4 regions of the Helicovermis profundi genome follow, and region 1 is predicted to be linked to each of the others. Evidence: riboswitches for the same ligand, from Rfam matches in the RefSeq annotation. Region 1 holds a riboswitch; each other region holds the start of a gene.

What was found. A riboswitch is a leader RNA that binds a small molecule or an ion and turns the genes downstream of it on or off. The one in region 1 is predicted to bind cobalamin.
Region 2: another riboswitch for cobalamin. It lies ahead of AACH12_RS01975 (precorrin-8X methylmutase); the one in region 1 lies ahead of AACH12_RS00350 (ABC transporter substrate-binding protein).
Region 3: another riboswitch for cobalamin. It lies ahead of cobT (nicotinate-nucleotide--dimethylbenzimidazole phosphoribosyltransferase); the one in region 1 lies ahead of AACH12_RS00350 (ABC transporter substrate-binding protein).
Region 4: another riboswitch for cobalamin. It lies ahead of AACH12_RS04665 (hypothetical protein); the one in region 1 lies ahead of AACH12_RS00350 (ABC transporter substrate-binding protein).

The regions. Positions count from the first base shown of each region.
Region 1 is NZ_AP028654.1:66,099-74,371, forward strand. Features, by position in the region: gene AACH12_RS00320 (Lrp/AsnC family transcriptional regulator) at 65-505, shown strand; gene AACH12_RS00325 (Fur family transcriptional regulator) at 595-1,032, shown strand; gene AACH12_RS00330 (DUF134 domain-containing protein) at 1,034-1,414, shown strand; gene mgsA (methylglyoxal synthase) at 1,429-1,827, shown strand; gene AACH12_RS00340 (thioredoxin family protein) at 1,882-2,076, opposite strand; gene AACH12_RS00345 (ArsR/SmtB family transcription factor) at 2,164-2,475, opposite strand; cobalamin riboswitch at 2,886-3,017, shown strand; gene AACH12_RS00350 (ABC transporter substrate-binding protein) at 3,076-4,035, shown strand; gene AACH12_RS00355 (FecCD family ABC transporter permease) at 4,075-5,118, shown strand; gene AACH12_RS00360 (ABC transporter ATP-binding protein) at 5,119-5,892, shown strand; gene AACH12_RS00365 (sensor domain-containing diguanylate cyclase) at 5,915-7,183, opposite strand; gene AACH12_RS00370 (NfeD family protein) at 7,384-7,824, shown strand; gene AACH12_RS00375 (SPFH domain-containing protein) at 7,841-8,273, shown strand, end outside.
Region 2 is NZ_AP028654.1:462,395-470,667, reverse strand. Features, by position in the region: gene cobJ (precorrin-3B C(17)-methyltransferase) at 1-131, opposite strand, end outside; gene cbiG (cobalt-precorrin 5A hydrolase) at 124-1,194, opposite strand; gene cobM (precorrin-4 C(11)-methyltransferase) at 1,172-1,927, opposite strand; gene cbiT (precorrin-6Y C5,15-methyltransferase (decarboxylating) subunit CbiT) at 1,975-2,541, opposite strand; gene cbiE (precorrin-6y C5,15-methyltransferase (decarboxylating) subunit CbiE) at 2,538-3,188, opposite strand; gene cbiD (cobalt-precorrin-5B (C(1))-methyltransferase CbiD) at 3,175-4,299, opposite strand; gene AACH12_RS01975 (precorrin-8X methylmutase) at 4,336-4,968, opposite strand; cobalamin riboswitch at 5,102-5,293, opposite strand; gene AACH12_RS01970 (hypothetical protein) at 5,342-5,482, opposite strand; gene AACH12_RS01965 (polysaccharide deacetylase family protein) at 5,571-6,791, opposite strand; gene AACH12_RS01960 (hypothetical protein) at 6,996-7,211, shown strand; gene AACH12_RS01955 (GIY-YIG nuclease family protein) at 7,208-7,474, opposite strand; gene rsmH (16S rRNA (cytosine(1402)-N(4))-methyltransferase RsmH) at 7,507-8,273, opposite strand, start outside.
Region 3 is NZ_AP028654.1:323,511-331,783, forward strand. Features, by position in the region: gene AACH12_RS01360 (PHP domain-containing protein) at 1-247, shown strand, start outside; gene AACH12_RS01365 (MarR family winged helix-turn-helix transcriptional regulator) at 407-856, shown strand; gene AACH12_RS01370 (DUF362 domain-containing protein) at 943-1,113, opposite strand; gene AACH12_RS01375 (Asp23/Gls24 family envelope stress response protein) at 1,601-2,425, shown strand; gene gdhA (NADP-specific glutamate dehydrogenase) at 2,810-4,153, shown strand; cobalamin riboswitch at 4,158-4,331, shown strand; gene cobT (nicotinate-nucleotide--dimethylbenzimidazole phosphoribosyltransferase) at 4,410-5,450, shown strand; gene AACH12_RS01390 (PucR family transcriptional regulator) at 5,672-7,375, shown strand; gene AACH12_RS01395 (cyclase family protein) at 7,577-8,269, opposite strand.
Region 4 is NZ_AP028654.1:1,075,437-1,083,709, forward strand. Features, by position in the region: gene AACH12_RS04650 (DUF445 domain-containing protein) at 1-78, shown strand, start outside; gene AACH12_RS04655 (4Fe-4S domain-containing protein) at 298-2,175, shown strand; T-box leader at 2,254-2,467, shown strand; gene thrS (threonine--tRNA ligase) at 2,528-4,441, shown strand; cobalamin riboswitch at 4,531-4,722, shown strand; gene AACH12_RS04665 (hypothetical protein) at 4,880-5,191, shown strand; gene AACH12_RS04670 (hypothetical protein) at 5,516-8,273, shown strand, end outside.

The DNA.
Region 1 (8,273 bases):
TAATTTGATATAATGCTAATAGTAGTATATAATATGGGTTAATTTAATTAAAAGAGGTGATAAATTGGATCAATATGATTTTAGAATATTAGAGGAACTTCAAAATGACGGTAAAAAATCTATAGCAGAACTTGGAAGAATAATTGGACTTTCAACAACGGCTACTAAAGAAAGAGTTAAAAAGCTTGAAAATGATGATGTTATTAGTGGCTATTCTGCAATAATTAATGCAGACAAAGTTGGAGTAGACATAACTGTATTTATAACTGTTCCAGTAGGAGATATAACTATTGAAGAAATGGGAGAACTTTTAACTAATAAACCTGAAATTCAAGAGGTACATAAAGTTACTGGGGATACTTGCTATTTTGTTAAAGCAAAAACAAGAGATGCTAAATCTTTAGAAATATTAATTGATAGCATAAATAAGCATGCTAAAAGTACTTATACTTATCTTGCATTATCAACCTTAAAAGAGACTTCGAAAGTTGTTATTCCCAAATAGTTAAAATTATTATTTAAATTGTTAGCGATTTGACACTATTAGAAAACAAATATATAATTAGCATATGCCATATTATTAAGGGAGCGTTTATGTTAACTAATTTAGATAAAATAGAAAATTATCTTATTTCAAAAGATGTTAGGGTTACAAGATCGAGAAGAGAGCTAATAAAACTTTTTTTAGTAAGTGAAAAGCATCTTAATGCTGATGACTGTTATATGGCATTAAGAGAAAAAAAAGTGAGTCTTCCTACAATCTACAGAAATTTAGATATTTTAAAAAGAAAAAATGTTATTAAAGAAATTAATATTGATGGTGAGAGATGTTTCGAAATGAAAATGTTTCATGAAAATAATGTTCATATTCATTTTAAATGTACTAACTGTGGAAAAATTGAAGAATATAATGATGAAGAAATTTCTAAAGAAATTTCAAGAGAGATAGAGTATATAAAAACAAAATATAATAAAAATGTGGAAGACGTCACAATAATTATGGAAGGTTATTGTGAGGAATGCGAGGAATAATATGCCTAGACCAATGAAAAGAAGAAGAATTTCATTTGAACCTGAAGTTGCTATATTTAAACCAGCAGGAATTTCAAAATTTGAATTAGAAGAAATTATTTTAAAATTTGAAGAACTTGAAGCTTTAAAGCTTAAAGATATTGAGGGATTAAGTCAAATTGAATGCGCGAAAAAAATGGATATATCAAGGCAGACATTTCAGATTGTAATTGAGAGTGCAAGAAAAAAAGTAGCTACAGCATTATATAATGGAATGGCTATTAAAATAGATGGTGGTCATTATTCAGTAGATACTGATAATAGTATAGAGAAATTAGAAGATTCTACTATAATTAGAAAAAGAAGAAATAGAGGCATGGGAAGAGGTAGAAATCAAAAATAAAAAAGAGGTGTAGTATGAATATAGCATTAGTTGCACATGATAAGAAAAAAGATAATATAGTTAAGTTTTCTGTTAAATACAAATCGATTTTAAAAAACCATAATCTTTTTGCTACAGGAACAACAGGAACAAGAATACATGATGTTACAGGACTTGAAATAACAAGATATTTATCTGGTCCACTCGGTGGAGATCAGCAAATTGGTTCTTTAATTGCGTATGAAAAGTTGGATTTAGTAATTTTTTTAAGAGATCCATTAACTTCTCAGCCACATGAACCAGATGTTCAGGCACTTCTTCGCTTATGTGATGTACACAAATTACCAGTAGCTACAAATATAACTACGGCAGAGATACTTTTACTCTCAATGAATAAGAATCCTGACTGGAAAGCAATAAAAGCTGAATATTAAAATAAAAAAATGTTATCTTAAATTAGATAACATTTTTTTATTAATATACTTATGTTAAATATAAGTTTTAAACATATCAATCATTGTCTTTACACCAGGATATTTTCCTTCGTATACTATTTCTCCGTTTATTTCAAGAGCGGGAGTATACTTTAATCCTATTTTTTTCATAAGATTTTCATCATAAATTACTTCTATATTGTTCGGTAGATTAAGTCTTTTAAGAGCCGCGTCAACTACGGGCATCATACTTGAAAAACCTCAGCAATTTAAGTCATAGATTATAATTTTCATAAATACTCCTTTAAAAATTAATAATTACTAGTAAAAATTAAATTAATTAAACTGATCATTGATTTTTTGCGCTTCAATTTTAATAATGTCTTTAGCTAAATCAATTATTTTGAAAATTTCTGGATATTCAACAGTGTATAGTACTTGAAGCCCATTTTTTTTAGAGCGCAATATACCTGTATTTTTAAGTATTTTTAAGTGCTGAGAGATATTGGATTGTTCTAAATTTAATTTCTCATAGATAGTACATACACAAAGTGTATTTTCTTCTCTAAGCAATTCTAAAATAGAAATTCTTGTTGGGTGGGCAATCGATTTTAGCAAAGTTGATGTTATATCATTTAATGTGGACATTTTACCTCCAAAGTAATATTAGAATATTATAATATTAACTCAAAATGTGTGTATTGTCAACAAAATGTGGATTATTTATATTATTAATAATAAGCTAGTTGTTTTTATATAGGAACATAAAAATAATTTAAAGGATATTGTGGTTTAATTATTATGAATAACGATATATTGTGTTTATTATGTGATTTTTTAAGTAAAAAAAAGATGCTAAAAATTATTTTATATATAAAACTGTGGATAAGTCTGTGGGTAATGTTAACAAATCGAATTTTTGTTCGATTATTTTTAAATAATAATAAGCATTTACTATAAAATTTTAAGGAAAGTTATTAACAAAATTTGTTGATAACAAGTGGATAACTATCTATAATAAAAAAGTATATTTATTTTTTATTTGTGTTATAATGTTGTTGAACTTAATAGTTGAAGGTAATAAATTTATTTATTATATGGAAGATGGTAAGAATCCATCACGGTCCCGCCACTGTATTAAGATAGTTCATATCTTTAAGTCAGACACATGCCTTTAACTTGGAAATCTCACGAGGATGAGTAATGTTTATTTTCTCGTAGAGTATTATATTTTAGGAGGATTTTTTTATGTTTAAAAAGAAGTACACTTTTATATTAGCTATGCTAATAAGTCTAGTATTGGTTTTTTCTGGTTGTTCAAATTCAGCTGTAGACAATTCAAAAGAAGATAATTCAAATGCTACAGATACTCAGAAAGAAGTAAAATCATTATATCCATTAACAATTACCGATGGATTTAATAGACAAGTTGAAGTAGAAAAAGAGCCTATGAAAGTTATTTCATTAGCTCCAAGTATAACAGAAACTATTTATGCAATAGGCGCGGGTGATAAATTAGTTGGTAGAACAGATTATGATAATTATCCAGAAAAAGTTAGTGGAGTAAGTTCTGTTGGAAGTTTATCAGATCCTAGTATTGAAGAAATTACAAAATTAGATCCAGATTTAATTATCGCATCAACTCATTTCAAAGAAGATGTACTAAAAAAATTAGAAGAATTAGGCTTTAAAGTAGTTGTACTTGTTCCTCAGGAAAGTTTTGATGGAGTTTATGATGTAATAAATACTACAGGTAAATTGCTTAATAATGAAAAAAATGCAAAAGAAGTAATTGACGGAATGAAGACAAAAGTTACAAAAGTTGAAGAATTAGCAAAAGGATTAGATCCGGTTGATGTTTACTATGTAGTTGGTTTTGGTGAGTATGGAGATTATACTGCAACTGGAGATACTTTTATAAATGATTTAATTGAAATGGCTGGAGGAAATAATATAGCAAAAGATGGAGAACATTGGAGTTATTCATTAGAAAAAATTGTTGAAAAAGATCCTTCAATTTTAATTTGCTCTAAATATTTTGATGCCAAAAAGGGTATTGAAGCTGCGAATGGGTATAAAGATTTAACAGCAGTTAAAAATGGTAAATTATTTGAAATTGATAATAATCAAATTGATAGACAAGGGCCAAGACTTGCAGATGGCTTAGTTGAAATGTTTAAAATTCTTCACCCAGGAATTTATAAATAAATTTCTAAGTTATCGGACGAATAGAAATTGGAGTAAAAAATGAGAAAAAGTTTTGTTATAAACTTAATTATTAGTATATTATTATTAATTGTTTTTATGGTATTTGTTAGTACTATTGGTGCGGTTAAAATTCCATTTAGTGATTCTATAAAAATACTTGTAAGCAAAATACCACTTATTAATAAATTTGTAGATGTGAGTAATATAAAACACTCACATCTACAGATTATTCTTAATATTAGATTTCCAAGAATAGTATTATCTGCGCTTATTGGTGGCTCTCTTGCTGCAAGTGGTTCTGTTTTTCAGGGAGTTTTTAAAAATCCTATGGCGGATCCTTATGTTCTTGGAGTTTCATCAGGGGCAGCACTTGGAGCATCTATTGTAATTATTTTTTTTAATACAGTTTCTTATTTAGGAATAAGCACTGTTGTAGTTGGTGCATTTATTGGGGCTGTATTATCTATACTTATTGTATATAATTTGTCAAGAATTGGTGGTAAAACGCCAACTGTAACATTGCTACTTGCAGGAATTGCAATTAACTTTTTTTTATCTTCAATAATTTCACTATTAATGGCATTAAATAGAGATCAAGTTGAAAGAATTATTTTTTGGACTATGGGTAGTGTTTCTGCGGCTAGTTGGAGCAAAATATATATAATATTAATTCCATTTATTATTGTAAATATACTTTTTATCTTTTTTGCAAAGGATTTGAATTTATTATTACTTGGTGAAGATTCTGCTCAGAGTTTAGGCGTTGACGTTGAAAAAACGAAAATTGTGTTATTAGTACTTAGTTCTCTTTCAACAGCAGCAGCAGTTTCGGTGAGTGGTATAATTGGATTTGTAGGTTTAATAGTACCACATGCGGTTAGAATTATTTCTGGACCAGATCATAGAAGACTTATTCCATTTGCAATTGTGGGTGGAAGTATTTTCATGGTAATTTCAGATACTATTTCAAGAACTATAGTAGCACCAACTGAAATACCAATTGGTGTAGTAACTGCTATGTTTGGAGCACCATATTTTTTGTATTTATTAGTAAAAAATAAAAATATGGGAGGTATAAATTAAATGAATAATGTCGAAATAAAGAATTTAAATTATAGTTATGTAAATAAAGAAATAATTAAAGATATAAGTTTATCAATTTCTCATGGATCGTTTAATTGTATATTAGGACCAAATGGCTCTGGGAAAACTACTTTAGTTAAAAATATAGTTAAACTACTATATCCGAGTAAAGATACAATATATATTTCTAACAAGGAAATAAATGAATATAAAAGAAAAGAGTTAAGTAGAAAAATTGCACTTGTTCCTCAAAGCACCATTATTGAGTATGATTTTACAGTTGAGGAAATTGTTATGATGGGAAGAATGCCCTATCAAAAAAGATTTAAAACAGAAACAGAAGAGGATTATTTAATTGTAAAAGAATCTATGATTAAAACAGATACTTATGTACTTAAAGATAGATTTATAAATAATTTGAGTGGTGGTGAAAAACAAAGAGCTATTATTGCAAGAGCAATAGCGCAAGAGCCACAAGTCTTAGTTTTGGACGAACCTGTTAGCTATTTGGATATTCATCATCAAGTTGAGATAATGAAATTAATTAAAAAACTTTCGCTAGAAAAAGGAATAACTGTAATTACAATATTGCATGATGTTAATTTAGCGATTGAATATGCAGATAATATTGTATTATTAAAAGATGGTAAGGTATATTCTAGTGGTAGTAGTGAAAATATAGTTAATGAAAAAAGTATTAAAGAGGTTTATGATGTTAATGTTGCAGTAATAAAGAACCCAATAACGGGTTCTAAATATGTTATACCTTACTAAACCTATATATATTATATAGGTTTTATTTTATTAAAGAAGCAAAGTTAGGGTCTGTTTTATTAGTTTCTTTTAACTCTCTTTTATGTGTGTACATTCTCTGATCAGCAATTTTTACAAGTATATCTAACATAATTGATTCATCAGGCGCTGAAGAAATTCCATAACTAAATTGGATTGGTACTTTGCCTCCTGCTACTTTCAATTTGAAATTATCAAAATTATCAAAAATAGATTTCATTTTTGCTTCAGAATCACTTTTATTTGAATTGGAGAAAAGAATAATGAATTCATCTCCACCATATCTTGCGAAAATATCATCTTTACTAACTTCTGAATTAATAGCGTTTACAACGCTTATAATCGCTTCATCACCTGCAATATGACCAAAGTTATCATTTATTTTTTTTAGATAATTAAGATCGCAAAGCACTATTGAAAAAGGGTGATTTTCTTTAAATGCTTTTTCTTGAAAGTTTAGAAATTCTTTTTCAAAAAAACGCCTATTGTAAATTTCTGTTAGTTTGTCATGACTAGATAAAAAATTGGCTTCTTCAAGAAGAGCACGGTTTTTTAAAGTTATGCCAATTAATGAAGTAAATATATTAATTATTTTTTTATCTTCTTCTGTAAATGCATTCTCATTAAAACTATCAATATTTAAAACTTCAATCACTTTATCATCGATAAAAATAGGCGATGTTAAAGTAGACTTGAAAGTATTTGCACTAGCTTCTTTTAAAGTTTTTATATTTTCATCACCTAGGTAAGTGTTATTAAATTCAGTAGTGTTATTAACTATAATTGGTTCAAGTGGTTTATTTTTGGAATATACCCATAAAAAAGTTTTTTCTTTTTTAAATTTTACCCCTTTAAGTTTTTCATTATTATAACCTTTTGATGTAATAAATTCTACATAATCATCACTGCTAACACAGGCGATTGAACCAGCTTGAGCATCTTCTATTAATTCAATCGCATATTCAAGAACTTTTTTGTGAACCTCGCTCATGCTAGAATTTAATGAATTCATAATAAGATCACTAATATCAAATAGAGCATTTTTAATTTTTGCATTTGATATATCTCTCAAATTATTATTTTCAGAATCTAATATTGGAGAAATATGAAAATTCTTAATAAAGAAGTAACTAGTAAAACATGATAATAAAATAAGAGAAATTTGAATAATAAAAATGTATTTAGTGAAAATCATATATGGAACAATAATGCTAGAAAGGATTATTATAACGAATATAATAAAAAAGTCTTTAAAGCGTACAGTTTTTTTCATGTTAGCACCTTCTTAAATTTATAATTTTTCTTCTTTTCTTATTATACCCTAATAATGATTTAATTATCATATAATATTTATTATAATCAAAAAGCAAAAATTGTTAAAAAAGTATTAAAATATATAATTTTGCTTTACAAATACAATTCGGGTAGGTATTATGTATATAAGGTAATAAATATATTGGGTGAGGAGGTATTATGTCAGTATTATTTCAGCTATCTGTCATGTGGGTAATATTAATAATTGCATTTATAGTTATTGAAGCATTAACGTTTGGACTTGCATCCATATGGTTTGCCCTTGGAAGTCTGGCTGCACTAATTTTATCTTTATTAGGATTTGGTTTTGTAATTCAATTAATTGCTTTTTTGGTGGTTTCTATTATTTTATTGTTTTTTACGAGACCAATAGCAAAAAAATATTTAAAAATTGGAACAGAAAAAACTAATATAGATAGTTTAATAGGAAAAGTCGGAGTGGTTGTGAAAAGAATAGAAAGGCATAAAGTAGGACAAGTTAAAGTTGAAGGACAAATATGGAGTGCAAAAAATATTGATAATGATACTATTTATGTAGATAGTCAAGTTGAAGTTTTAAGAATAGAAGGCGTTAAAGTTATAGTTAAAATTGTAGATTAAAAAATTGGAGGAACTTATGGGAGTTATTATTGGATTTATTTTAATTGGGATAATTATTTTGCTTGTTGTAACAAATATTAGAATTGTACCTCAGGCTAATGGATATGTACTAGAAAGACTTGGTGCCTATAAAGAAACTTGGGGAGTGGGTTTACATTTCAAAATACCGCTATTTGATAGAATTTCAAATAAAGTGAGTTTAAAAGAAAAAGTAATTGATTTTGCACCTCAACCAGTAATAACAAAAGATAATGTAACAATGAAAATTGACACAGTAGTATATTATCAAATTACAGATCCTAAATTATTTACCTATGGTGTTGTAAGACCCATAATTGCAATAGAAAATCTTACTGCAACAACTCTTAGAAATATTATTGGACAACTTGAACTTGATGAAACATTAGTTTCAAGAGATTTAATAAATACCCAAATGCGTGCAATTCTTG
Region 2 (8,273 bases), 400 kb from region 1:
ATAATATCTAGATAAGTCGAATAACCAACCACTATATCCGATTCTTCAATTGCTTTAATAGCCATACCCGTCATATGTTCATAATTTCCTGGACCGATTCCAACTACATATATTTTACCTTTGTTATTCATTTATTTCCTCCCAAACACTTAAAGTAATTCCATTTTTAATTTTTTTCTTAATTAAAAATCTACCTTCTAATGAAGTCAATTCAGCTACTGGTTCACTTACAGACCTAACTCCTATTGTTTTATATACAAAATCAGATCCAATATATCTGTCTTGAATATTTCTAATCTCATCTCTTGAAACTATAATTAAATCTCTACAAAATTCTTTTGCAGTTTCAATAATTCCAATCTCATTTTCTTTTATATCAACAGTAGCAATATGTTTTATAGAATTTAGCGACTTATTATTACTCTTAAATGTTTCCTTAATAAAAGAAATAATATCTTCTTTAGAAGTATCCCTTTTGCATCCAAGTCCTATAACTAAATTTTTAATATATAATATAGATGAAATCTCATCGCAACCTTCTACGATTTCTTCATTTGTAATAAATAATTTACCAACTTTAGTTAATGAATTGTTTAATTCATTGTTCTTAATAATTTTTAAATTATATTTTTTTTGAATAGTATCACTCAAAGTTTTATCACTACAAATACAAAGTACATCTTCTTCATTTACAAACATAGATGTAATTAGCTTTGCTTTTTCAAAGTCTTTAAGAATTAAGTTGTTTTCTATCGCTATCATATCTACCGAAGGTTTTCCGTTAACATCAGAAGCTGTAGTTATAACAGGATTTGACTTAATATAATCTGCAATTTGTTTAGCAAAATAGTTAGCTCCTCCAATATGCCCTGATAGTAAACTTATAACGTTATTTCCATTATCATCAATAGCAATAACTGCAGGATCTGTTTTTTTACTTACCATAAACTCTGCAATCGTTCTAACTACAATACCTGTTGCCGAAATAAATATAAGTAAATCACTATTTAAAAATTCTTTTTTTACGCTTTCTTTAAATCCTTCATCATAAATTAAATTCATATCATCTGAATATTTTTTTAGAGTATAAAGTTTAGAATTATTATATAAATTTAAGATTTTTTTTCCCAAACTATAACCTTTTCTTGTTAAAGTAAATATTGCGACTTTTTTATTTTGCATCTCTATACTCATGAGAAAAACTCTTATCATATAATTTTGAAAGTGAATATTCATTTCCTAAAAAGTTACCAACTAAAATTTGAGCAGTTTTGCTTATGTTTGCTTCTTTAACTTTTTGAGAAATATTTTCTAAATTGCCTAAAACAGTCAATTGATCTGGCCAAGATGCTCTTTGTACAACTGCCACTGGAGTCGAAAGTGGATAATGCACAAGAAGTTTATCAACCACTTTATCAATCATTTGAACTGATAAAAATATAGCCATTGAAGCCTTATGTGAAGCTAGTTTGTCTAAAGATTCTTCCTCTGGAACTGGAGTTCTTCCTTCCATTCTTGTTAAAATAACTGTTTGTGTTATATCCGGAAGTGTAAATTCCATATTAAGTGCTGCAGCTGAAGCCACAAACGAACTAACGCCTGGAACTACTTCGCTCTCAATATTTTCTTTACTTAATCTATCGATTTGCTCTCTAATAGCCCCATAAATGCTAGGATCACCAGTATGAATTCTAACAATTTTCTTATTTAATTTTATACCTTCAAGCATAACTCCAATTACTTCATCAAGAGTCATAGACGCACTATTATAAACATCTGATTCTTTTTTTCTCCATTTCATTACCTCTGGATTTACAAGAGAACCTGCATAGATAAGAATATCTGAAGTTTCAACAATTCTTTTTCCTTTTAATGTCATTAATTCAGGATCCCCAGGACCCGCACCAATAAAATATACTTTTTTCATAATACCATCCTTATATAATTTATTTTTATTTTATATAGATACTTATTCTACCTTGTTGCTGAAATAATATAAATTGGATTATTGCTCTCCATAAGCGTTAATCCGCCAACTTTTCTACCTCTTGCAATATTAACAGAAATAATATCTACTTCTTTAAAATTAGATTTGTTTAACTTATCTAGTGTTTTATAAGTATTTTCAATAGTAATAAAATTAAGGACAATTCTTCCAGTTTCATTTAAATTCAAATATGAATAATCAATAATTTCTTCAATATTTCCCCCAGAACCACCTATAAAAATAGCATCAAATTTTATATTTTTAGGTAAGTCTTTAGGTGCTTCACCTAAAGATGCTTTACAATTGTAAATTTTAAACTTTTCTATGTTTTTTAAAAAAAGACTATATGCTTCTTCTTTTTTTTCTAAAGAATATACTAATCCATCTTCTAAAAATTTTGCCATTTCAATCGAAACACTACCAGTGCCACTTCCAATATCAAGAGCCACAAAATTCTTCTTTAGTCTAAGTTTTGAAAGTGAAATTACTCTTATTTCTTCTTTTGTCATGGGAACTTTGCCTCTTAAAAATTCTTTATCTTCTATTCCTATCATTTTTTCTCCAATTCATTTTTATTTATAATAATAACTACATTTAAGTCACTAAATTCGCATTTTTCTTTTGCAAGTTCATCCACAGCATACACAGTTATTTTTTCGTTTTCATAGGATAAATTCTCTCCTACATAAATTTCAAATTGACCTATATCTATTAGATTTTCTTTCATCTCTTTTGCTATAAAGCTTGGATTATTCTTTTTATCTGTAAGAAGCCCTAGCGTTTCTTTTTCATTTATTAAATTTAAAAAATCATTTTGTCTACCATGAACACTAGTTAATATGCCATTATGATATGTAAGAGCTAGTTTTGAATACATATATTGAAGTGAACTAATCCCAGCTGTAACGTTAAAACTTGATTTATCAAAATGTTTACTTAAAAAATTAAGCATACTATAAAATCCCGTATCACCTGATAAAATTACAGATATTCTTTTTCTTTGATAATTCGCGCTTATAAATTCAATCGTTTTAGTTAAATCTCCAGTAATAATAAATTCTTCTTTTTTTAAATATTTAAGAGAATCAAGATTTCTTCTTCCACCAATCAAAATATCAGAGTTTTCTATAATTTCAGTTGCTATAGGTAAAATATATTTTGGATTTCCTGGTCCGATTCCCACTATATTAAATTTGTTCAATATTAAATTCCTCCATTATCTTATTACCTAAATCAGAAACACTTAGTAGCCCATGCTCATTTGTAAATAAGACAACTCCGTTTTGAATTTCATCAAATGCCCTCTTATTTAATTTTTCAGAGATTTTATTACTGATATTATCAAATACTTTATCCATCTTATATTCTTTAATGTATTTAAATGCTTCATCAGTTGTATTTGATATACTAATTAGTTTAATAAGATCAGTTTCAGCACCAATTAAGGCGAGTTGACTCATAATAATTTCCATTCTTCCATCTGCTATTTTACTATGAGTATTAAATATACCACCTGCGATTTTTACCATTTTACCAGCGTGTCCAACCCAAAGAATTTTTTTTATATCAAGTTTAAGCGCTTCGTCAATTACTTGACCTACATAATTGCTACATTTAATTATTTCTTCAATATTTAGACCCATTTTTCTACTAAAGTCTCTTCCATAATTTCCGGGTGATATTAGCAAAATTTTATCATAATGTTTTTTCTTAAATATTCTCATTTCAATTTTTAAAGTTTCAATTAAAGCATCTTCGCTCATAGGTTCAACGATGCCAGAAGTCCCGATTATAGAAATACCTCCAACAATTCCGAGTTTAGGATTAAAAGTTTTCTTAGCAATATTTTCGCCATCTGGTGCGTAAATTTCAACGTTTGCACCTCTATTTTCACCTATAACACTTCTAACTTCTTTTTCTATAGTTCTTAGCGGAACTGGATTAATTGCACTATTTCCCGGTTTAATACTCAAACCTTCTTTTGTTACTTTTCCAATGCCTATTCCACCATATATATTAATTTCTTTATCATCTCTAAATGAAATTTTTGAAAATATAGTCATTTTATTGGTCATATCAGGATCATCTCCGCCATCTTTTATAACTGAACAAAGAGCATAATCATCATTTATTTCCTGATTGTAAATATCAATAGTTAGAGGCCATCCCTTAGGTGTATCAATTTTTACTGTATTTACATTTTCTCTATTTAACAACATAATAGCCGAAGCTTTAGAAGCTGCAGTTGCTGAAGAGCCTGTAGTATAACCATATTTTAATTTTTTACCGTTTTTCTCTATATACCTTTCCAAAACTTCACCTACTTTTAGTCAATTCATTAATAGTCATTACATTTGATACATTATTGCGTTAATAATAGTTGCAGCAACTGGACTACCACCTTTTCTTCCATTAATAATTATATAAGGTATACCCGAATTTTTAAGAGCTTCTTTTGATTCAGCAGCACCTACAAAACCTACTGGAACTCCGATTACTAAAGATGGATTTGCTTTCTTTTCTTTAACTAATTCAAGTAGTTTATAAATTGCTGTTGGGGCATTACCTATTGCATATATCGAAGTATTTTTGTCTTTAGCCGCAATTTCAATAGCCGCCATCGATCTAGTAATATTTTTTTCTTTTGCGATTTTGAATACTGATTCTTCGTGAACTAAATTATATATTTTTGAATTATATTCTTTTAGTATTCTTTTATTTGTACCAGCCATAACCATCTTAGTATCAGCATATATATCATTTCCATTTCTCAAACTGTCCATAAGTATATCAATAGCTTTAGGATGAATTTCTATTAAATTAGCATATTCAAAATCTGCAGTCGTATGGATCACTCTTTGAACTATTTTAATTTCTCTTTCATCAAAATTATGTTTACCTAATTCACTTAATATAATTTCAAAACTTCTTTCCTCAATTTTCATTGGGTTTTTAATATAATCTTCAAGATATTTACTCATTTATTCCTCCGCAATATTATCTAGGTATTATTCAAATTTACATTTCAGGTAAAAAAGCAAGAATTTTATACCTATATATACAAAAAACAGCCCAAAAGGCCGTTTTAATTCGTAGTCTTCCCGCCTGAAGTATCTCGTTTAACAATAGTAGGCAGGTTTCCTGGCTCATACGTAGCCCATTAAACGTCTTCCCAGAAATCCAGTGACGTATTGTTTAACGGTAGTATTCACAGTAGCAGGGGGCTGCGACAGATTTTAACTGTCTTCCCTATTATCCTCTCATTAGAATCACTCTAACTTAGGCACCTATTATCTAATATTCAATTATTAACTACATCCTATCAAAAAGATTTAAGCAAGTAAATACAAAAAATTATTTACTTTTCATACTAATAATACTTAATTGATCGCTTATTTTTTTTAGTATAACAATTATTTTATTTATAGAATATTGAATAGAAATTAAAATTATAAAAAATACTATTAAAATAAATATAATTATTTGATTATTCATAAATTCACATCCCTTACACTAGTTAAAATATATGCCTTTATCACTAAGCCAGAATTCGCTTATTCAAACCTAGTTAATAAGTTAATCGCTAATAAGTTACTATTTTATACTCATCCAAAGACTCTTTAGAAAGATATTTTTCATTTCCTTCTCTTATTGTGATAGTTTTAGGATTGCCATCACTAATAAATTTTAGTCTTGGCTTTTCTTTGTATAAATCAAGCCAATGTCTTAATTGTAATTTTCCATCTCCACTTTGTACTCTTAAAATGCTTTTTGGATTAAATCTTTTACTATAAGCTGACCAAGAAGGTCGCCATCCTACATTTAAAATTGCAATATTATTATACTTAGTTCCGTCATAGCTTCCGGATACAAGTTTTTCTTTAGCTGCGTCATTCTTTGGTCTTTCTCCGAACGGAAGAGCAAGAGTGTTGATTTTATATCCATTCATAAGTGGTTCATATTCTTTTACAACATTTGCAAGAGTATTTTCAATTTTATCTGCATCCATTGTTTTAAAATGTCCATGATGATAACTATGATTTCCGATATCCATACCTACATTTATGATATGATTTAATTTATATTTAACCAAATTCTTTTGTCCAAATGGAGTTCCACCATTTAAAAAGAACGTTGCTTCAAGCCCAAAATCATTATGTTTATCATAAAAATCTTCCATAATTCCAACAACCGAATTTGGATCAATCTCTTTATCACCATTTTCATCAATTAATATATTAAAATTTGACCTATTTCCATCATCAAAAGTTAAAACAACAGGTGTATATCCCGCTTTAGTTGTAATATTTCCATTAACAAAATCTTTAAGGCTAAGTAGTCTAAATCCACTATCATAAAGCTCTTGAAGATCTTTCTTAAAACTTTCAGCTGTTCTAGAATACGTTGCATTTTTTTTACTTAATCCATGATACATAATAACCATAATTTCACCGAGTTCGTTCGCTTTAATTTTTTTAAGTTCTTTCGTGCTTAGCTCAGTAAAATTAGTAGCTTCTTTTACATCTTCTTTATTTGAATCTTCTTTGCTAGTTGTAGTTTCTACATTTGTACTATTAGGTTCGATTTTTGTAGTATTATCAATATTTTTTTCTATTTCTTTAGCTTCAACATTTTCTGTATCTTTGTCATTTTCTACATTTTTAACGTCAACATTTTTTGTACTTACTTCCACGTTATTTGCATTTTCTTTACTGAGGTCTATATTTTCTTCATTTACTTGTTTTAAAGAACAACCACTTAATAATAAAGTGATTGCTAAAACTACTACTATTCCTTTTTTCATATTATCTCCCATTTTATATATTAATATCTATGTATTTACATACTAATAATATACTCAAAATCAGAAATTACAACTATTATTTAATAAATGTAACCCTTTTTTATCAATCTCTAATTGTTTTTTAATCTTACTTCTATTTTATATTAATAGAAGTATATTATTATGTAGATGCAGATATAAATAAAGTACAAAAGGAGGCAAATTATGCTTGGTAATCTTCTATTTATACTCGTATTAATTCTTTTAGGGAAATTTTTATTGTCTTTAGGATTTGGGATAATAAAAATAATTCTTACACTTATATTTATTGGAGTATTATTTGTAATAATTCCAATTTCAATTGCACTACTTATTCCAATTTTATTGTTCTTTGGAATAGGATTCCTAGTATTACTTATTTTTAAGTCAATACTTCATTAAAAGTCAATTTTGAAACTGCCTATTAAAGAAATTTTTTCTTTTCTAGTCAGTTTTTTTATTATTATTTCTCTTTTTAAAGCTTGAGATTTTGTTTCAAACTCTTCATAATATTTAAGAATCACCGGCGTTCTACCCCTTGTGTATTTGGCACCATTTCCAGAGTTATGAGTTTTCATTCTTTTATCTAAATCTACTGTCCAACCAGTGTACAAAGTATTGTCACTACACTTCAGAATATATACATAATTTTTAGTTGCTTTCATATTCCACCTATCATTTTACTTTATTTGTTTGATTACGCTTTTATAGCCCATCGCATTTTAGTAGAACGCGCACGTGTATTGATATTACATTCTTCTTTAGAAGGCCTAATTATTTCTGAGGCAACTTCACTATAAATTCCTTCTTTAAATAAACGCTTAAAAGATTTTTTTACAAGTCTATCCTCTCCAGAGTGAAAAGAAAGAATTGCAACTCTTCCGCCACTTTTAAGAGAACTTGGTAATTTTTCTAGAAACTCATATAAAACTTCAAATTCTTCATTGACATCTATTCTAAGTGCTTGAAAAGATCTTTGACAAGATTTTTTAACAGCTTCTTCCCTCTCGTTTTCAGGAATAAATTTTAATGCACTTTTTATTATTTGCTGAAGATGAGTCGTTGTAGAAATATATTTTCCTTTCTTGTTTTCTATAATAATAGCTTTAGCAATTTTTGCAGCATAAGGTTCATCTGAATTTTCAATAAGCATCCCCTCAAGTTCAGCTTCTGAAATATTTCTTAATCTTTCAGAAGCTGAAATACCCTTTTTAGGATTAAGTCTAAGATCAAGTGGCCCTTCTTTTTTATATGAGAAACCTCTTTTGGGGTTATCAATCTGCATTGATGAAACACCAAGATCTGCTAGAACAAAATCAAATAAACCTGCTTCAGACGCAACTTTATCAACTTCTAAAAAATTCAACTGCTTAATAGTTAATATCTCTGGACCATATCCTTGTTTTTCTAATCTATCTCTTGTACGAGGAAGTTCAATAGGATCAACATCAAGTGCGTAAAGAT
Region 3 (8,273 bases), 260 kb from region 1:
CTTTAATGGAAGAACGGATGATCTATTAAATACTAAAGCTTTTAATGCATCAAAATTACTTAATAAAGCTATTCTTGGTGGAAGTGATGCACACACTGCTGAAGAAATTGGCAAGTATGCTACTAAATTTGAAAGTAAAATTAATTGTGAAGATGATTTTATAAAGGCTATTAAAGAAAATAAAACTACTGCAATATCTTTAAAAGATATTTTAAATACTAAAAAAATAATAAAAAAAATTATTTAAGTTGTAATGAAATTAAAAATCATTGCAACTTTTTCTATACTACTTATTAGGTATTATAGTATAATTAAATAGTAATAAAAATATGTATTGATGTAAGGATGATTAGCTTAGAAAAAAGATTAAATAATAAAATTAAAATAATATGATTGAGGAGGCAATATGATTAGTTTTTACTCTGAAATAGAAAATCTTGCCGTAAAATTACTTCATAAAATGGTGTCGTTTGATAAAAACAAAATAAAATATGCAAATAAAAACGAAAAATTTTCAGTGCTCGATCTTTTAATCTTAAATGAAGTTGGAGAAAATAAGTCAATTAGCGGGTTAGATCTATTAAAGAGGATAGAAATTGATAGAGGAATAGTTACTACATCTTTAAATCACCTTATAAATTTAAATTATATAATTAAAGAAAAAAATAATGAGGATAAAAGAAAATATAATTTGAATTTTACAAAAGAAGGTGTAAATATTTTTAATAAATTAAGTAAAAGACGTAGTGACACACTTGAGTTTGTTTTAAAAGATATGTCGGTTAATGAACAAAAAACCATTTTAAAATTTTTAAGTAAAGTGAATCAATTAACGGTTGAAAAATTTGATAGTTAAAAGAAAGAGTATATTACTATAAAATAAAAAATGTATAATATTATCGGATGATAATATTATACATTTAATAAATAAAAGTTATTATATTACTTAGCTTGTGGAGCGTCAACTGGACAAACATTAGCACAAGCTCCGCAGTCGATGCAAGCACTTTCGTCAATTACATAAATTGAATCACCAGCAGTAATTGCACTTACTGGACACTCAGCTTCACAAGCGCCACAAGATATACATGAATCATTAATTACATAAGCCATTTTAAATCCTCCTTATAAATATAAACAAATTGATTTACATAGAGAGTATATCTAAAACATTCAAAATAAACAATGGAAGAATAAAAAAAAATAAAGAAAACACCTAATTAGTAATGATTATCGTTATAATCAACTCTGACAGCGGTGCGATATTTTAATTATAATGTATAAAATAAGCTAGCTTATTTTTAATACATTATAATTAAAATATCATAGGGCTAAAAGCCCTTTACCAAGCGAATAGCGCGAAGCGCGGTAAGCACAGAGTGCGAATTCGCTAGGTAAAAGCACCGCGTGAATAAAGTAAGAATAAAAAATTGTATAGATAAATGAATTTCTTGGATTCAGAGGGAGTTTTTACTCCCACTGAATCTTAGAAAACATAATCCAGGGCCTTTTTAGAGTTCTTTTTCTCCCACTTTTTAAGAAGTGGGGATATTAGAACTCTAAGGCATCGGATAAATAAGAAAAACAGGGGGGGATTATTATGAAAGTATATGCTTTAGTTGGTAAAAGTGGAACTGGTAAAAGTCATAGGGCTATGAAAGTAGCATTTGAAAAAGATATTGATTATATAATTGATGATGGACTTTTAATAGAAGGAACAAAAAAAATTGCTGGAAGTTCTGCAAAAAGAGAAAATACAAAAATAGCTGCAGTAAAAAGAGCATTATTTTTTAATGATAATCATAGAGAAGAAGTGGTAAAAGTTTTAAAAAAAAATTTTGATAAAACTATATTAATTATAGGCACATCGATTAAAATGGTTGAAAATATAACTGAAACTTTAGAACTTACAAAAATAGATGAATTTGTTTTTATCGAAGATATATCTTCAAAAGAAGAAATAGAAAAAGCTCTTTCAGAAAGAGGCGATCATGGAAAACATGTAATACCGCTTCCGGCTATGGAAATTAAAAGCGATTTTTCTGGATATTTTTTAGATACATTTAAAACCGTTCTTAGAAGAAAAGATAACAGAATAAAAATTGGTGAAAAGTCGGTTGTTAGACCGACTTATAGTTATATAGGTAATTTTGTAATATTTAATAGAACAATTATTCAAATCATTGAAGGTGCATCTTTTGAAACAAATGGAATTGTAAAGATTATAAAGTCAAAAATTCGCAAGGTTGAAAATGGAATATTCATAGAAAGTGATGTTGTAAGTGAGTACGGATATAATGTGCTTGAAGTAGCTGAAAGACTTCAAAATACTATCAAATCAAGAGTAGAGTATATGTCTAATATCAATGTAACAGCTGTAAATATAGTTGTCAGACATGTTAAAACAAATGTTACAAAAAATTAATATTCTACATATTGTGCATTGTATTGTAAGAATATACGAAGAATTGAATGATTGTATACCATATGTAGAGAGATAATTTTGCAATAAAACTTTTAAAACTTCCAAAAAATAAAACTATTTACACAAATAATTTGATGTGTTAAAATAATTGTGTAAAAAAAAATGTTTTATTTTAACTTAAATTTAGGCATTTTCAATATGAATAGCGATTTTCTTCATAAGTATTATTTATAATATTTATGAAATATTTGTTGCAAAAACACATATATAAAGGGTTATATATGTAAGCGTTAAAAAAATGATTATTTCTTTTTTGTAACAAAAGAGAATTATTGAATTTTTATTGAATTCTAAGTTTATTAATTTCTAAAGGGAGTTGTTGAAATGAGAAAGTATATTGATGAAGTTTTTGGCCGTGTAAAAGCTAGAAATCCACATGAACCTGAATTTTTACAAGCTGTTGAAGAGGTTTTTGTATCACTTGAGCCTGTTCTTGAAAAACACCCAGAGTGGGTAAAGGCTAATCTATTAGATAGATTTGCTGAGCCAGAAAGACAAATTATGTTCAGAGTACCTTGGGTAGATGACAAAGGTACTCTTAATGTGAACAGAGGATATAGAGTACAATTTAATGGAGCTATTGGACCTTATAAAGGTGGACTTAGATTCCATAAATCAGTATACATTGGAATTATTAAATTCTTAGGATTTGAACAAATTTTGAAAAACTCATTAACTGGTCTTCCAATTGGTGGAGGAAAAGGTGGTTCAGATTTTGATCCTAATGGTAAATCTGACGGAGAAGTAATGAGATTTTGCCAAAGTTTTATGATGGAATTACAAAGACATATTGGACCTGATGTTGATGTTCCTGCTGGAGATATTGGTGTTGGCGGAAGAGAAATTGGATACCTTTATGGTCAATATAGAAGAGTTAAAAAAGTATTTGAAAATGGAGTATTAACTGGAAAAGGTTTAAGTTATGGTGGAAGTTTAATTAGACCAGAAGCTACTGGATTTGGAATTACTTATTTTGCACAAGAAATGCTTAAGACACAAGGTGAAACTTTTGAAGGAAAAACTGTTGCTTTATCAGGATTTGGTAATGTAACTTGGGGTACTGCAAGAAAAGTAACTGAATTAGGCGGAAAAGTTGTTACTTTATCAGGTCCAGATGGATATATTTATGATCCTAATGGTGTTAGTGGTGATAAAATTGACTACTTACTTGAACTTAGAGCAAGTGGAAATGATAGAATTAAAGATTACGCTGATAAATATGGTGTAGAATTCTTCGCTGGTGAAAGACCATGGGGAGTTAAAGTTGATGTTGTAATACCAACTGCTACACAAAATGAGATTAGAATTGATGATGCTAAGAAAATTGTTGCTAATGGAACTAAATTTGTTTGTGAAGGTTCAAATATGCCTACTACAAATGAAGCTCTTAAGTATCTTCAAGATAGTGGAATTATTGTAGGACCTGCTAAAGCTGCTAATGCTGGTGGAGTTGCTACTTCTGCTCTTGAAATGTCACAAAATAGTATGAGATTATCTTGGACTGAAGAAGAAGTTGATCAAAAATTACATGCTATTATGAAAAACATTCATGATGTATCTGCAGAAGCTTCTAAAGAGTATGGTTTTGGTTATGACTTAGTTGCTGGAGCAAATATTGCTGGTTTCTTAAAAGTTGCAGATGCTATGTATGCACAAGGAGACTACTAGAATTAAATAAATATAATATTTTGGTGCCCGTTTTACGGGAGAATAGGGAATAAAGTGAAAATCTTTAACGGTCCCACCACTGTAAAGATGAGTGATTTACAAATGCCACTGCTTAAGCGGGAAGGTGTAAACCATGTTGATTCTAAGTCAGGAGACCTGCCAAAAATATTTAACATGAATTAGGTAAGGTTCGTGATTCTCTTTTAAGGGGAATCACGAACCTTTTTTATATGATATAAAAGACATAGGGGGAATTATGTTAGAAAGTACATTAAGAAAAATAAAATCAGTAAATAAAAAAACTGCACTTAAATCAATTGAAAGAGTAGATAATCTTGTAAAACCCAAGGGTAGTCTAGGTATGCTTGAAGAAATCGTAGTTAAACTTTCCGCAATTCAAAACACAAAATTTCCTAAAATTTCAAATAAAGAAATAATAGTTTTCGCGTCTGATCATGGAATTTTTGAAGAGGGAGTTGCAATAACACCTAGAGAAGTTACATTAATACAGGCAGAAAATATGATACTTGGAGTTACAGGAGTATGCGCGTTAGCTAAAAATGCAAATTCGAAAGTTATAGTAGTAGATGTTGGTATCGATGCTGATGTTAAAAATAATAAAATAATAAATAAAAAAATCAGAAAAGGTACAAGCAATTTCACAAAAGGTCCAGCAATGTCTAGAGAAGAGGCAATTAGATCTATTGAAATAGGTATTGAAATTGCAAATTCAAGGATAGATTTGGGTGCGGATATACTTGGTACGGGAGAGATGGGAATTGGCAATACTACACCATCATCTGCAATTCTTTCTGTAATTGGTGGATATAAGCCCAGTGAGGTCACAGGAATTGGCGCAAATTTACCTCTCGAAAGACTTGAAAAAAAGATTGATGTAATCGATAAAGGCATTAAATTTAATAAGCCTAATAAAAATGATCCTATTGATGTTCTTTCAAAGGTAGGTGGATTTGAAATTGGAGCGATGGCGGGGGCAATGATAGGGGGTGCTTCTAGAGGAGTTCCGGTTATAGTAGATGGATTTATCTCATCAGCTGCTGCGCTTATCGCAATAAAATTAGAGCCTAAAGTAAAAGATTATTTATTTGCTTCACATTTTTCAAAAGAAAAAGGTGCATTTTTAGCATCAAAGGAACTTGGACTAAAAACACCACTTCATTTGGATTTAAGGCTTGGAGAAGGTACGGGAGCTGCAATTATGTTTAGCATTATTGAGTTTGCTCTAGCGATGAATAACAATATGGTTACTTTTGATGAAGGTGGCTTTAAATTATAGAAGTTCGTATAAGAAAACTTAGATAGTATACACAAGTATGTGTGTATGTCTAAGTTTTCTTATTTTTTTACATATATTTAAAAATTAAAATTTTTATAGAGTAATAGCACAAAAATATATATTGTTAATAGGGTATTATTATGATATTCTTATATTAAATTTATAAAAATTAAAATTATTATAGATTAATAAAAATCTTATTAAAGTCATATATGGTATTTTTGTTAGTTAAATTATTACATATTGAATATAAAGAGGTGAATGTTTTGATAAGAGAAACTGGTATAGCTATTAAAGATATTTTAAAGATGAAGTCTTTTGAAAAAAGTAATATTATTGCAGGTGAAGGTGGAATTAATAGGATTATTACTAGAGTTAATGTTATGGCAGATCCAGATATTTTAAATTGGGTAGATAAAGGTGAATTCTTATTAACAACAGGTTATTTTTTTAAGACAACCAAATTAGAAAATCAATTGAATTTAATTAGGGAAAGTAATTTTAAAAAACTTTCTGGTATGGGAATAAAAATTTTCCCTTATTTAGATAAAATGCCTGAAGAAATAATTAAATTAGCAAATGAACTTAATTTTCCAATTATTGAAATTGATTATGAAGTTCCTTTTACTGATATTATGACGCCGGTTTTTCAAGAAATTTTTAATAGACAATCATCGATTATTAATAAGGTTCAAATTGTTCATAAAGATACAATGAATGTACTTTTAAAAGGTGGAAGTATAAAAGATATAATTGGTAATTTATCCAAAACACTTGAAAATCCTATTGTTGTTGTAGATCATCATTTTGATGAAATTATTATTGACTCCTTAGGTGATAGTCAAATTTACAAAAAACTTGAAGATGACATCAATTTAACATTTTCAAAAAATAAACTTCGAGTAGATAAAAATAAAACTTCTCGAGACAAAATTAATATTGATGAAGATGATATTGATAGAATAATGGTACCAATAATGGTGAAAAACAATATTTATGGCCATCTAATTGCCTATGGCATGAAAAGTGACTTAAGCGATTTTGATGTTTTGTATATGGAATCAACTTCAACTGTAGTTGCAGTTGAATTTTTAAAGAGAATTTCTATTCAAGAAGTAGAAAACAAATATAAGGCAGAGTTCTTTGAAGATCTTATTTCATTTGATGAATTTAGAAAGAAGAAAGCAATTGAAAGGGCGAATTATTACAAACTAGACAAAGACGCTTCTTATTCTGTGCTTACGCTTAGACTAAGTAAAACAGAGTCAAGCATTGATTCTGATGAAGAATATAACCAAATGCTTGTAAAAGTAATGTATATGATAGACTTAATTTGCAAAAATGAATGCAATTCATATTTAACAGCGAATAAAGGAAAGAAAATAAATATACTTTTTATGTGGAAAAAATCTGAAGATTCAAATAAAAAGATTAATCTAATTGCTCAGATGATTAAAGAAAGTTTAAATGCTAAAGTTGCAAGCATTAAATTTAAAATGGGAATTGGAAGAGAAACAATGGGACTCGCTAATGTTTATAAAAGTCTTAAAGATGCCGAAAAGGCAGTAGATGCAACTAAAAATTATGTTGATGGTGATATAATTAATTTTGAGACTTTAGGAATTTATAAGATTTTTTGCCAAGATAATTTAAAAGAAGAATTAATAAGTTTTTATAAATCTACATTAGAACCTCTAGTTGAATATGATAGAAAAAGAGATACTGAATTAGTTAAATCGCTTAGAATTTATTTTGAAACAAATGGCAATTTAAAGAAAATGTCAGAAAAATTATTTACACACTACAACACCGTACTATATAGAATCAATAGAATACAAGAAATCACCAAAAGAAATTTAAACGATGAAATGGATAGATACGGCCTAGAAACATCAATGAAAATAATGAGAATCTTAAATTTATAAAAAAACAGCGGTGCAAAAAAACAATCAAAATACCTTGTAAGAAAAGCTTACAAAAGGTATTTTGATTGTTTTTTTATAGGGAGTGCATTTAAATGGAAATTTAAAATAATGTTATAATAAATATTTATTATAATAAATAATTTTGTAAAAAGTACACAACTATGTATACATAGTTGTGTACTTTTTAATTTTTTGCTATATTTACTCTTCAACTAATGCAACTGCCCTTATTGGCGAGCCAGAGCCATCTCTTATTTTAAGAGGTAAACCAAAATATAGGAATCTTTTATTTACGACTTTATCTAGATTGCACATATTTTCGGTGTTAGTAATATCGTATTCTCCACAAATTAAATGACCTGAAAAATCTAAATCATCTGGGTGATCAATTGCAGGAGCATCCACTCCAATGTTAACAATTCCAAGCTCTGCAAGATATTTAGCAGCTTCATAATTAAGTCCTGTATATTCAGTTTGCCATTTATCGCTTCCAAAATTTCTGTCAAAATGACCTGTATACATTAGTAGGATATCACCCTTACTTACAGTTTGGCCTGATTTTTTAATTGCAAGTTCAAGGTCTCTTGGTTCAATGGGACGGTTGTATCTTAAGTGTGACAAATCAATGCATATAGCACTTCCCCAAAAATACTCAAGTGGCATTTTATCTATTGTTTGACCACTTGGCTTATATTCCCAAACTCCATCTGAATGAGTTCCACCGTGTTCGCTAATTAGTAAATTTCGTGCAGAAAATCCTAGAGTTTTTGATCCAGTTAGCTTCATGTTATCTTCATGAGTCATATTGGTCATAATAAAAGTTGGTTGATGCATTGGAAATACAGACATTCCTTGGAAAATTTCTTGAGATAAATCAATTAATTTTAAAGCCATACAA
Region 4 (8,273 bases), 1.0 Mb from region 1:
AAGCATATAGAAATACTTGGCGGAATTATCGGATTTTTAATAGGGTTAGTACAAGGTATGATAATACTATTTATCTAGTATATTCGATTTAAAAGAGTTATTTTGCATTCGTTTTTAAGACGTGAGGGATAAAGAATATTTATTTACGAAATGTTTACAATTGCTATGGAGTTTTGACTAAAATGGTAACTTAAGATACGGAAAATATAAATTATAGTGTTATAATTAACTTATAAATGAAAATTATTATCAATTAACATTTCTTAACTTATATCATATAAATGGAGGAGAATTGTAATGAATAAATTTAAAGTTAATGATGCATGTATAGGTTGTAGAGCATGCCTTGGACTTGCACCTAAAAATTTTGAAATTGAAAAAGGAAAAGCCATTGTAATAAATCAACCAAGTACTGATGAAGAAAATACTTTAAGTATGAATGCACTTAATATTTGTCCAACATCAGCTATAGAGATTATTAAGGGTGAACTGATTACTGCGGATTCATCTGTAAGAGAAACGCTGGAAAAATATCCTATATTGAAAGAAAAAATGATTGAATTATCACCTAAATTTAAGACAATGCAAAATCCTCTTATGTGGAATAGCATTGCTAAATTTGCAACTTTTAAAAATTCAGCAAAAATGACTGGTCTTTCTATTTGCGAAATTTTACATTTTATTAATAAAGAACTTGGAATGGAAGAGGAACTATTAAAAAGTTTTCCGCATTGCATTAAAGAGCTTGAGTTATTAAAAACTAATATTAACAAAATAACTTGGAATGAACCTAATAGTACAGTTGCTATTTCAAGCGAAAATATGGAAGACATCGCTAAGTCTATTGAATTAATAAACAACCTTTCGCTAGGCAGCTCAATTGTATTTGAAGGTGCCTTTGAATCAGAACCCATCATTAAAGTAATTGACGAATTAGGATATAAGTATAATATTGTTAGAAACAAAATTAACAATATTAGATTATCTATTTTCAATGAACCTAAAAATTCCGTAATATCAAGTGGAGATAATAATGATAACCTACTAGATGTTAGAAATATGACAGAAGACCCATTTGATATAATTATAAAGAAAGCATATTCTTTGAATGATGGTGAGGAATTTATCTTAGTTCAATCTTTTATCCCAGATCCAATGATAAATATGCTTGAAGGTATGGGCTTTGATAATAAAGTTAGACAAAAAAACAAAGATGAATACTGGATATATTTAAGAAAAAGAGTAGAAGAGAAAGAAATTGATAGTAAAATTTCTGATAAACCTTCTGTAACAATTCAATCTGCCACTCCAGTAGGCTATCCAATTATTATGAGATTACTTCAATCAGAAAAATTAAAAGGATTAATTAATATTAAAGAACTAAAAGTTTGGGAAGAAACTGAAAAACATCTTGGATGGATAGTAAATAAAAAAGCGGATATTAGTTTTTCTGCAGTTATTACAGCATCAAAATTAAAAGATAATGATGTAAAAATGCCTATAGTATTTGTTTGGGACAATTTTACTATTCTCACTAGGGGCTATGAAGCAACTTCATTTAGGGATTTAATAGGTAAAAAAATATACTTGCCTCTTTTTGAAGATGCTCCTCCTGCTAAAATAACGAAATACCTTATTCAATCTAAAGGATATAATGTTGATGATTTTGAATTTGTATTTGGCAAACCATTTGGAAGACCAAAAGAAATGCTAAGTAGATTTGTAAAAGGTGAGATTGATACAGTTCTTTTAAGAGAACCTGAAGCAGGTTTTGCTGTGAAAACTCTTAAAAATTTAAATGTTGATTTTTCAGAAATTTCATATGGCAAAGTTTGGAATGAAATTAATGAAGGCTTTGGTATGTTTCCAAATGCAGGAGTTATTTTAAAAGGTGAATTCGCTAGAAAATATCCAGAGATTGTTAAGGAGTTAGCTAATGAAATAAAAGCATCTATTGATTGGGTAAATAATAATAAAAAAGAATCTGCACTCCTTTCATATGATATGATGAGAAATTCTAAAGAAAATGTTGAAGAATTTTTAAATCGAGCAACATTTAAGTATGTAGCAGGAGAGGAACTAGTAAAAAAAGTTAGTGATTTTTATTCAATTTTAATTGAAAATAATATTTTGAATACAAAAATAGATGATAAATTACTAAATATGTTTAGATAGTGTTACAAAATAAAGAAGAAACAAAATTTTGTCTTTGTATTGACAATATAAATTTATTGGTATATTCTTTATGTAATATATGTTGCTTTGATAAAGACGAGTAATATCAACCCAGATTTTAGAGAAAAAGTATTTAGCTGAAATTACTTTTATTATGGAGATATGAAAACTACTTTTGAGCTTTGGTTTAGTAGTGATATACGAAATGCCAACGTTTGGCCTGCGTTAAAGGATTAGAGAGGGTCATTTATTTTGACCAATTAGGGTGGAACCGCGATCTCTCGTCCCTTTGTTTTAGGGATGAGAGATTTTTTGTTTTTGTATAATATAAATAGGAGGTAAATTTATGGAAATGGTAAAAATCACTTTAAAAGATGGATCTGTGAGAGAGGTAAATAAAGGAACAACAATATTTGAAGTTGCTAAAGATATTAGTGGAAGACTTGCAAAAGAAGCAATAGTAGGAGAAGTAAATGGGAAAACTGTAGATTTATCTTACGTAATAAATGAAGATATAGAGTTAAACATTTTAAAATTTGATAGCGATGAAGGAGAGCATTCTTTTAGACATACAAGTTCTCATATTTTAGCTCAGGCTGTTTTAAGATTATTTCCTGGAACAAAACTTGCAATTGGGCCTGCTATAGATAATGGTTTCTATTATGATTTTGATTCTGAGCACACTTTTGTTGAAGAAGATCTACCAAAAATCGAAGCAGAAATGAAAAAAATAGTTAAAGAGAATCTTGTACTTGAAAGATTTGAATTACCGAGAAATGAAGCAATTGAATATATGAAAAAAAGAAATGAAGATTATAAAGTTGAATTAATAAATGATTTACCAGAAGATGAAATTATTTCATTTTATAAGCAAGGTGAATTTACAGACTTATGTGCTGGAACACATCTTCCAACTACAAAACCTGTTAAAGCTATAAAATTACTTACTTTAGCAGGAGCTTACTGGAGAGGTGATTCAAGTAAAAAAATGCTTCAAAGAATTTATGGTACTTCTTTTCCTAAAGCAAGTTTACTTGAAGCATACCTAGTGAGACTTGAGGAAGCAAAAAAAAGAGATCATAGAAAACTTGGAAAAGAACTTAAATTATTTACTTTAATGGAAGAAGGTCCTGGATTCCCATTTTTCTTACCTAATGGAATGATTGTAAAAAACCTTCTATTAGATTATTGGAGAGAAGTTCATACAAAAGCAGGATATCAAGAAGTTGAAACTCCGCTTATTTTAAATAGAAAATTATGGGAAACTTCAGGTCACTGGATGCATTATAAAGAAAATATGTATTCTCTTAAAATTGATGATGAAGATTATGCAATAAAACCAATGAACTGTCCAGGTGGAATGCTAGTTTATAATACTGAAATGAGATCATACAAAGATTTTCCACTAAGACTTGGTGAAATTGGAAGAGTGCATAGACATGAACTTTCAGGTGCACTTCACGGACTTATGAGAGTTAGAGCCTTTACTCAAGATGATGCTCATATATTTATGTTGCCTGAACAGATTAAAGATGAAATTAAAAATGTTACAAAATTAATTGATGAAATATACTCAACTTTTGGATTTAAATATCATGTTGAATTATCTACTAAACCTGAAAAATCTATGGGAAGTCAAGAAGAATGGGATTTTGCTGAAAAATCACTTCAAACAGCTCTTGAAGAATTAGATCTTGATTTTGTTATAAATGAAGGTGATGGAGCATTTTATGGTCCTAAAATAGATTTCCATTTAGAAGATTGTATCGGTAGAACATGGCAATGTGGAACTATTCAATTAGATATGCAACTTCCTCAAAGATTTGATTTAAATTATATTGGTAAAGATGGTGAAAAACATAAACCAATTGTTATTCATAGAGTAGCATATGGTAGTATTGAAAGGTTCTTTGGAATATTAGTTGAACATTTTGCTGGTAAATTTCCACTTTGGTTAGCTCCAGTTCAAGTTGAAATATTGCCGGTAGCTGACAGGCACAATGATCATGCATATGAATTAAAGAAAAAACTAAGTGAATATGGTATTAGAGTTGAAGTTGATGATAGAAGTGAAAAAGTTGGATATAAAATAAGAGAAGCTCAGCTTCATAAATACCCTTATATGCTTGTTATTGGAGATAAAGAAGCTAATGGCGAAGAAGTAGCTGTAAGATCTAGAGATAAAGGTGAGTTAGGTTCTAAAAATATTAGTGAATTTGCTAAAGAATTAGTTGAAGAAATTAAATCAAAGAAATTTGATTTGTAATATTAATTATTGATTAAAAAACTAATATTAATGAAATTAGAAATATATTGACATAAAAACAATAAGGTGTTACACTCATTTTGAAACAGATAATTTAATAAATTATTGGTGTGATAGAATTCTATCGCTTAAAAGGGAAGACTGGTGAAATTCCAGCACGGTCCCGCCACTGTAAGAGAAAAGTATCTTTTGTAAATGAATCCACTGTACTTTGTATGGGAAGGAAAAAAAGATGCGTTTAAAACTCAAGTCAGGAGACCTGCCAATAATAATAATGCTATTAAAACTCACGAGGATGAGGAGGTGTTAAGACTTTAAAGTGAATTCTTTAATGGATTAGTATGCCCTTTCTTATGAAAGGGCATTTTTGTTATATGACACTTATTCCACTAGAAGGTTATTTTTAATATATAAAAAATAGAAAATGGGAGGAACTTTATGTATGAAAAAAAATTATATTCATCATTAAATATTCTATATTTAAAAATGTTTCAATACGAGAAATATATAGATTGTAAAAAAAGTGATGAAATTTTTGAATATTTAAATAAGGAAATAAAAAATATAAATATTAAATACGGTGAAAAATTCAATTTATCTAAGATACCATTTAAGCTAATGCTAAAATATTGCGTTTTTAATCCTAAGTTTGATCATAATAAAGCCACTGGTACTTTAAATAATGAACTAGAAAATGATCTGAAAAATATTGAATTACTAAAAAAAAGATATTCAAAATTATCTGCTTGATATATTTATTGGATTATATTAAGAAGTAAAAAAATGACATTACATTTTTTGCACCTTAATAGTGAAACCGATAAAAAATTTTAGAACATCTCATAAATAATGAGGTGTTCTACTTTTTGTAATTCAAAATTTTGATAAAAAATATATTTATAAAAAAAAGTTACGTAAAATTTAATTTATATTTAAAAATTACGAAAAAAATTTTGAAATTTGTAAAAAAATTTGTTATATTTATTTTATGCATAATTTTTTTGAATGTATTATATAAAATTATGCAATTAACAGAAAATTTTAAAAAATAATTATAAATATATTGGAGGTTTTATGAATTTGTTGAAAAAGATTGGAATTGAATATGGAAATGTAGATATAAATGTGAATAAAAAAGATAAAATTAAATATATTAATTTTAAACTTGCTTCTTTGGGCTTACCTATTTATCAGGAAAAAAGTAATAATGATAAAGAGTCAAGTTCTTACTTTATAGAATTATTTGAAGATATACTGATTGATTACAAGGAAAAAATAAGAGTGAATAATGTTCATGAAATTGGTATTAATAAAAGAATAAATACATTCTTAAGTAATTATTTTGATGGCTTTGATGATGAAATAAAAGTGATTGACGACTATTTTACTCTAGACCAGTATGGAATAGCTAGAGAATTATCTCTTTCTCCAGATTTAGATTCTTTTGTTAATGAATATATTAGTAGCTATAAAATAAAGCAAGGTATACTTAATAATCCTAAGCATGATAGACGGACAACTAAGGGTTCATTTCATATTGTTGAAGGTGGATTAAAAATACCAAGTGATAAAAAAACAGTTCCAAGATTGACTTTTATGAAACTATATAAATCAGCTCTTAACCCACCAGAAAAATTAAAAATACTTCCATTTACATCTTCTCAAAGTGAAAAGGCTAAAACATTTGTTTCACTTTTGATTAAGCCTATAGTTTCTCCTAAGGTGGGAGATATTTTAAGCCAAAAGTACTCGGAGGTACTTTTTGTAGTACCTGGAAGTTTGGTATCGAATTTAGATTTTGTTGAATCAGTTTTTGGTAATGCTGGTGATTTAGGACTTCATATTAATGATTCGTCGTTAGATGTTGATGGCTGGACAGGGCATACGGGCTATATAGTTTTGGCACCTCATTTAACTAAACTTAGAAAAATAGATTTAGGACTACCAAGCTTTAACGATGCTAGCGATATTCAAAAAAAGGATGGAATGTGCTATAAAGATGAAAACGAATTATATAATGACGGTCTTCCTTTTAAAATAACGTGTAGAGATAAAAGTGGAGTGGCAGTTACTATAATAGCGGATAATTATTTTGGATATTCTAAGAAGGAGATAAAAACTCAAATTAGTTTTTCAGCTAATTTATATGGAAATGTAGAAGAAGAACATGCAGGTGGTACAATTGTATATCCTAGAATTAATTTAGGTGAATATTATAATGCAAAAGAAAATATTGATCCGAGTAAATACTCTTTTGAGGATATAAAAATAAATTATTCATCTATAATGGAAATTAATTCGGACAATTATGGTGTAGATAGGACAAATAGTAAAGTAATCTACATTCCTGAAAATGTTGAAATTGACCTTCATAAAACTACAATAAAGTGGGAGTATTTAGGTGAAGAAAGAAAACTAAAACTTCTGCCAACATATTATTATATATTGCCAAATGGAGATAAACTTCATATGGAAAAACATCCTGCTGCTCCTGCTTGGAAACTTGTGGGTACTGAGGCAGAAGGAATTTTTTGCCATAAACCATGTACAGTTTCCGGAGGTGGAAAGTCGGAAATATCAAAATCTCTTAGTAATTCTATTATTTATGGAAATTATTATATTCATGATTTAGAAAAAGATTTAGATTTTGTGGAGAAAATTTTAAAATATGATTATAGAAGAAGATGGAAAATAAATCCTGAAAGAGTAAGACCATCTAGGCCAGTTCTATCGATTGATAGAACTTTAGGGTCAGTTATAAAACTCTTAACTCCATCTATTTATTATACTGATGAATTTAATAGTTATATTATATCAATACCAAATCATATCAAGGCTCTAGTTTTCATGGTGAAAAGATTTTATCAGACTTCTTGGAATGGAGATTGGAGAAGCCATTTTTCTGTTGATACAATTAACGGAAAACCGGGAAATGAGATTAATTTTAATGGAAGAAAAATAAGGCCGAGTTTTTTAAGGGTAGGATTTAGTGAAGATAACTCTTGGAGAGTTTTTAAATTAAGAATGGATTTTATGCCTTCAGAAAAACTTCAAAAGGAAGATGATATTACAGCTTCTATTACTGTGCCATCAAAAATGCTTAAAAACTTAAAAAAAGAGTGGGATAATGATAGCTATAAATTTACAACGAATTGTGAATTTAGGTTTTTTCAAAGACCAGATGAAGCTATTGTTAAAGGCTATGATAAAGCAGCTGAAAAAGATTTATCTAGTAATAATTTATTTGTTACAAATTATGAAGTATTAGATAAAGAAAATGTTAAAACTATAAAAGAAGATGTTATGGGATATATTTCATATACAGATGTTGTAAAGAAGCATATTGACGATTTCTTAAATGGCGATGACAAATATTGTATAGTTTCATCACATCCGAGAATTGTAAATGGTAAAGCTACAAAAAATCCAAGATATCTTGAAAATAGATTTGATTTTATTAATCCTTTACAGGAATATATTTCAGAAATTGGAGTAAAATTATCTAGGAAAATAGGAATAGATGAAAAAGTTTTGTTTCCCGTCAATGCAGTTCTTGCCGGTAGAAGAAATAACCCTGCAAGGCACGAAAATGGTAAGAAAATTTTACCGCTAAGTGTTTACAGCCCTCTTCATTATCAAGAATTACCTGAACTTTTTATGGATTATATTAGCAGTTTAACAGGTAAGTCACCTTCTACAACTGGAGCTGGGTCAGAAGGAGCTTTAACTAAAGCACCCTTTAATATGTTACTTCCTATTTATGATTTAAATAATGCATTACTTTCATATATACTTGGAGATTATTCTGTTTTTACAACTCCGGCTGGTTATA